2 regions of the Fructilactobacillus sp. YLN 2412 genome follow, and region 1 is predicted to be linked to the other one. Evidence: predicted binding sites of a transcription regulator. Region 1 holds the regulator's gene; the other holds the start of a gene.

What was found. Region 1 encodes HrcA, which represses chaperone genes, less so after heat shock. Its sites were predicted from a motif close to TTAGCACTCNNNNNNNNNGAGTGCTAA; they were not measured.
Region 2: a site for HrcA is predicted at 1,832-1,858, ahead of groES (co-chaperone GroES). Genes of this name have one in related genera too.

The regions. Positions count from the first base shown of each region.
Region 1 is NZ_CM183165.1:605,012-608,447, reverse strand. Features, by position in the region: gene dnaK (molecular chaperone DnaK) at 1-302, opposite strand, end outside; gene grpE (nucleotide exchange factor GrpE) at 351-890, opposite strand; gene hrcA (heat-inducible transcriptional repressor HrcA) at 903-1,937, opposite strand; gene ribF (riboflavin biosynthesis protein RibF) at 2,036-2,974, opposite strand; gene truB (tRNA pseudouridine(55) synthase TruB) at 2,985-3,436, opposite strand, start outside.
Region 2 is NZ_CM183165.1:1,035,459-1,038,894, reverse strand. Features, by position in the region: gene AC0GLR_RS05255 (ABC-F family ATP-binding cassette domain-containing protein) at 1-953, opposite strand, end outside; gene AC0GLR_RS05250 (redox-sensing transcriptional repressor Rex) at 1,108-1,743, shown strand; gene groES (co-chaperone GroES) at 1,889-2,173, shown strand; gene groL (chaperonin GroEL) at 2,214-3,436, shown strand, end outside.

The DNA of each region.
Region 1 (3,436 bases):
TTGATATATTGAAGAATCATTGCTGAAATTTGTTGTGGAGTATATTTCTTTCCATCAATATCAACAGTGTAGCCTTCTTCACCCATGTGACTCTTAATTGAACGAACAGTATTAGGGTTAGTGATTTCTTGTCGTTTGGCAACTTCACCGACTTGAATTTCACCATCTTTAAATGCAACTACAGATGGAGTTGTTCTTGAACCATCAGGATTAGTGATGATTTTTGGTTTTCCACCTTCCATAACTGCAACAGCTGAGTTAGTAGTACCTAAATCAATACCAATAATTTTATTACTTGCCATTTTAATACTCCTTTTTTAATTTATTTTAATTTTTATAGATAATTGCAACTACTGTGCCACAACTACCATTGCTGGACGGATCACCCGACCAGCAAGTTCATAACCAGTTTGTAAAACTTGTACTACTGTACCACTTGGATGTTCTTCACTAGCAGCAACAGTTTGCACTGCCTGATGAAGTTCTGGATTAAAATCAACATCTGCAGCGTCAATCTCACTAATATTATTATCAGTTAAAGCTTTTTTTAGATGTTTGAAAACCATTTCAATCCCCGATTTTAATTGTTGGCCACTTTCGTCATCAACTTTAACCTCTAGGGCACGTTTTAAATCATCCATTGCTGGAATAATATCCTTTGCAAGTCCTTGAGCCCCAAACTTAGCAAGATTACTTTGTTCTTTTTGATTGCTCTTTTGCATATTTTGAATTTCTGCTTGAGCTCTTAAATAATCATTTTGTGCTTCATCAAGTTGTTTTTTTAAATTTACAACTTCACCATCTTCAGCAGCTACATTCTTATCTTCCTTAGTAACAGCTTCTTGATCTTCTTTTATATTTTCTTTTTCATCTGAATGTTTATCTGCCATAATCATTCTCCTTTACTGATCATAACTGTGATAATAATTTTTGATTTGTTCTTGCATTTCAGTACGAAACGCATCAACTAATCCTAATATTTTAGGATATTCCATCCTAGTCGGACCAATAACTGCAATTCGACCAATACCATGAATTCCAACATCATAAGTCCCTGCAATCAGGCTATAATCTTTCAAAATATCGTCTTGCAACTCAGAACCAATTTGAACTGAAATTGGTTGAGAACTATGATTCAAAATTTCAGTTAAACGCGAATTTTCATTCAAAAATGAATATAACGGTTTAGCATTTTTTAAATCATGATTTTGATTAAATAAATTTAATCTTCCACTTACAAAATAACGATCAGAAACAACTTTTTGGATCAAATACTTAAATGCATTTAGAATAGGAGTTGTATCTTTAATATATAGTTTCAAATTATCAAAAAAACCATCTTGAATTTTAATCATAATTTGGCTCGTCGTTAACCCGGAAAGATGATGATTCAAAAGATTAGTAGACATTTCAATCTGGCTAGCATTTACTTCTTGTTTAACCAAAAAAGACTGACTTTCTACTTGTTCATTTTCCATTACAATAACCGCCATTAAATGGTGGTCATTTAATCGAACCAATTGAAAATGATTGATAATATCATTACTTGGATTTTCAGGACTAAAAGTCATTGCTGCATAATCCGTTACTTGAGAAAGAATCTTTGCCGATTGACGTACAATATCATCAATTTGTCGAAAAGATCCACTCAATGAAGTACTAATATAATCTCGATATTTATTATCAAGAGGTAATGGCTTAGCCAAATTATCCACATAATAACGATATCCCTGAGTAGAAGGAATTCTTCCAGATGACGTGTGCACCTGATCAATTAAATGATAATTACTTAAAATAACCATTTCATTCCGAATGGTAGCCGAACTAACATTAATTGGTAACTTCTTTGCTAAAGCTTTAGAACCAACTGGATCTCCAGTTTCAGAATAATAATCCACAATGTACTTAAGTATCAGGTTCTGTCTCTCAGTGAGCATTCCCATCACTCCTTTTTAGCACTCTCTCTTCCCAAGTGCTAAGGTACATTTATACTTTATCAAGGAATGTAATAAAGGTCAAGAATGATGCTTATAATTTAACAGTTTAATTTAATAAAATTGCGAGCATCAATTTCATCCTGTTGTAATTGTTTAATTAACTCTTTTTTGCCATTATATTTAACTTCATTTCTCATTTTAGACATCCATTGTACCTGCACATGATTGCCATAAATATTCTGGTTAAAATCAAAAATATTTATTTCTAATGTGATTGGGTTTTGACTACCAAAAGTAACATTTCTACCAATCGATGCCATGCCTCCATACCATTGTTGTCCAACCATAATTTTAACAACATAAACTCCTTCAACTGGCATTTGTTGCAAATTACTATATTCAATATTAGCAGTTGGAAAACCTAATGTTCTACCACGGGCAAACCCATGCACCACGGTTCCACTAGTTTCAAATCGATATCCTAAAAGATGATTTACAGTTTCAATGTGACCAGCTTCCAAATTTTTCCTAATCCTAGTCGAACTAATCTTTTTCCGATCAAGTTTATCAGCCGGTACTGTTACAATTTTAAATCGATCTTTAGCGTAGTTAGGCAAATCCGACATCTTAGCATTTTTAGCCCCATACGTGTGGTCAAACCCTGCTACAACTGTTTGAGGATCTAATCTCAACAAAAAATCATCGACAAATTTTTGGGGATTTTGTGACTGAAACTGATAGTTGTAATTTACTTGATAAACAATATCCACACCTAAATCTTGAAATAGTTGTTGTTTTCGATCCCAAATAGTTAAATAACGAGCGGCATTGCCTTTTAATTTATGGTAAACCAATGCGGGATGGTGGTCGTAAGTCAAAACTGCTAAAGGAAGTCCATTTTTATCTGCGATTTTTTTTGCAGTTTTGATAACTTCTTGATGACCTAAATGGACACCATCAAAAAAACCCATTGCAATTACAGCTGGTTTTGTTTTTAAACTATTATTAATTGAATCCGATAATTTAATTACCTGCATAACCAATCCTCTAATCAAGATTAAACATTTTAAATGGTTTATATCTATTATTTTCAGCATCTTTATAATAAAGCGCTCTAGTCTTTTCATTATATCTTAAAACTATTTTAGCTTCAGTAGTATTAACTTCTCTAGTGTCAATAAAACCGCCATGCTGAACTAATTCCCATTGTGATTTGGAAAGTTCAACTTGTGGATAGGCTTTGAGAGCATTATCGATGGGATAAACCAGCTTTTCAATTTCATTGTGCTTGGAAGCTGTTTCTAATTGTGAAAAAGTTACGGTTTGATTTAAATTAAAACCCCCACTTTCAATTCTAGTTAATTGTGACATCACAGCAGGAATATTAAATTGCTTGCCAAAATCAACGGCTAAGGTTCTAACATAAGTACCTTTACCACATTTGACTTCAAAAAAGATAGTTTGCGTTTGAGTTGTTTCGTCAATAATACTATTGCCAA
Region 2 (3,436 bases), 430 kb from region 1:
AATTTAGCAGTTTTGTGAGTATTACTGGGTTTATCAATGATTTCCATTTTGGCTAATTGTTTTTGACGCGACTGCGCTCTTTTGGTAGTAGAAGCTCTTACAATATTTTTTTTGACGAAGTCTTCTTCTTTTTTGATTTTTTTCTGTTGTTTTTCAAAATCTTTTTCAGCAATTGTTTGACGATGAATTTTCTCTTTAGTGAAATTACTGTAATTACCTTTATAGTAATCCATTTTTCCGTTATCTAAATTATAGATTTCATTCACAACTTTATCCATAAAGTAACGATCATGAGAAATAATCAAGAGTGCACCATTATAAGCTTGCAAATAATTTTCCAACCAGTCTGTAGTTTCCATATCAATATGATTGGTTGGTTCATCTAGAACTAATAATTGTGGTTTTTCTAGCAAAAGTTTGGCAATGGCGAGGCGAGTTTGTTGTCCACCAGAAAGTTCATTGATTTTACGATCAAAGTCGAATTCTTTAAAACCAAAACCACTTAAAACTGTTCTGATTTCTGCTTTATAACCATACCCATTTTTTCTTGTGAAATCGGCTTGTAATTCATCATAACGTTTTGAAACTTCCGCTAATTTTTCTGGATTTTCAATTGTTGTTGAATCACTGATTTCTGCTTCAAGTTTGTGAAGTTGTTGTTCTTCTTTAATGACACCAGCAAAAGCTGTTTCCATTTCATTTAAAATCGATTTATTAGAATGTAGTCCAGTATTTTGAGGGAGATAGCCAATGGTTAAATTTTTCTTTTTAGTAATTGTTCCTTCACTAACTGATTCAATACCAATCAACATTTTTAAAAGAGTTGATTTACCAGCACCATTTTGACCTACTAGACCAATATGGCTTTTTTCACTGATAGTTAAATTAATATCTTTAAATAAAATCTCACCATTAAATCTTTTAGTTAGATTATTGGCTTGTAATATAATCACGAAGACACCTACTTTCTGTGATAATTTTATCATATTCTAGAAGAAAGCCTGTTTAATAAATAAGTAGATTTTCACAAACTTTAGTTTTATCGTTTGTTTTTGTGGTAAACTTAATAATACTAGAATTTTGTAATAATAAAAGGAGTATGAATTAATGGTAGAAACAAAAATCCCGCGTGCAACCGCTAAACGGTTACCGTTATATTATCGTTATTTAAATACTCTTCATGACGGTGGTAAAACGCGAGTTTCTTCTACAGAATTAGCAGACGCTATTCACGTTGATTCAGCCACTATTCGAAGAGATTTTTCTTATTTTGGTGCTTTAGGCAAACGTGGTTATGGATACGATGTTGACAATTTGATGGAATTCTTTAAGAATATTTTACATCAGGATCGACTCACAAATGTAGCATTAGTCGGAGTTGGTAACTTAGGGCATGCTTTGCTTAATTTTAATTTTCACCAGGATAGTAATATTCGCATTTCTGCAGCTTTTGATGTCAATCCTAAAAATATTAACACTATCCAAGGGGGAGTTCCAATTTATCCCATGAGTCAAATGGTTACTCAACTAAAGGAACAACAGATTAGTGTTGTGATTTTAACGGTTCCATCAGATGTGGCTCAAGAAGTTGCCAATCAAGTTGCTAAAGCAGGGGTAAAAGGAATTCTTAATTTTACTTCAATTCGATTATCAGTTCCTGATGATATTCGCGTTCATAACGTTGATTTAACCAATGAATTACAAACTTTAATTTACTTTATTGATCATTACGATCAAAAATAGTAGCAAGCATTCTAATTAACTAGAATGCTTTTTATTTTGGGCAAAATTCTTGCAATAAATTGGTGATGGCGATATATTAATAATGTAGTTAGCACTTGAATAGTTCGAGTGCCAAAATAAAATGAAATTAATTGGAGGGGTTATCATGTTACAACCACTTGGTGATCGTGTAATTATTGAAGTTCAAGATCAAGAAGAAAAATCAATTGGTGGAATTGTATTAGCTGAAAACGCTAAGCAAAAACCAACGCAAGGAAAAGTAGTTGCTGTTGGTGAAGGTCGAGTTCTTGATAACGGTACGAAGGTTGCTCCAGTAGTTAAAACTGGAGATTTAGTTATGTTTGACAAGTACGCAGGTACCAAAGTTGAATATGATGAGAATTCATACTTAGTAATGCACGAAGGCGACTTACTCGCAATTATTAAATAAAAAATTAAACGATTAAAAATATTATTATGAGGTGATTAAAATGGCTAAAGAAATTAAATTTTCTGACGATGCTAGAAGTTCAATGCTTAAAGGTGTTGATAAACTAGCAGATACAGTTAAAACTACTATGGGTCCTAAAGGTCGTAACGTTGTTTTAGAAGAAACAGCTGGTGATCCAACAATCACTAACGATGGTGTTACCATTGCTAAATCAATTAGTTTACCTGACCATTTTCAAAATATGGGAGCTAAATTAGTATCTGAAGTTGCATCAAAAACTAATGATGTTGCTGGAGATGGTACTACAACTGCGACTGTTTTGACACAAGCAATCGTTAAAGAAGGTATGAAGAATGTTACTGCTGGTGCAAATCCAGTTGGTGTCCGTCGAGGAATTGAAAAAGCAACTGAAACAGCTGTTGCCAGTCTTCACAAAATGAGTCATAAAGTTGAAAACAAAGATGATATTGCACAAATCGCTTCAATTTCATCTGCAAGCAAAAAAGTTGGTAGCTTAATAGCTGAAGCAATGGAAAAAGTTGGTAAAGATGGAGTAATTACCATCGAAGATTCTAAAGGAGTTGATACCAGCTTAGACGTTGTTGAAGGAATGGAATTTGATCGTGGTTACATGTCACAATACATGGTAACTGATCAAGAAAAGATGGAAGCTGATCTTGATAATCCATACATCTTGATTACTGATAAGAAGATTAACAACATGCAAGATATCATGCCATTACTACAATCAGTAGTTGAACAAGGTCGTTCATTATTAATTATTGCTGATGACATTGGTGGTGAAGTTCTTCCTACTTTGGTATTGAACAAAATGAGAGGGACATTTAACGTAGTTGCAGTTAAAGCTCCTGGATTTGGTGATCGTCGTAAGGCTCAACTTCAAGATATTGCTGTTTTGACTGGTGCTACTGTTATTAGTGATGATCTTGGACTTGAATTAAAAGACACTACTGTTGAACAATTAGGTCAAGCAAACAAGGTTAATGTTACCAAAGATACGACTACTATCGTTGAAGGTAAAGGAAACCAAGATGCAATTTCTAAACGAGTTGCTGAAATCAAAACCCAAATTGCTGCTGCAACTTCTGATTTTGACAAAGATAAATTACAAGAACGTTTAGCTAAGTTAGCTGGTGGGGTAGCAGTTGTTAAAGTTGGTGCTGCTACTGAAACTGAATTAAAAGAACGTAAATACAGAATTGAAGATGCTTTGAATGCAACGAGAGCTGCTGTTGAAGAAGG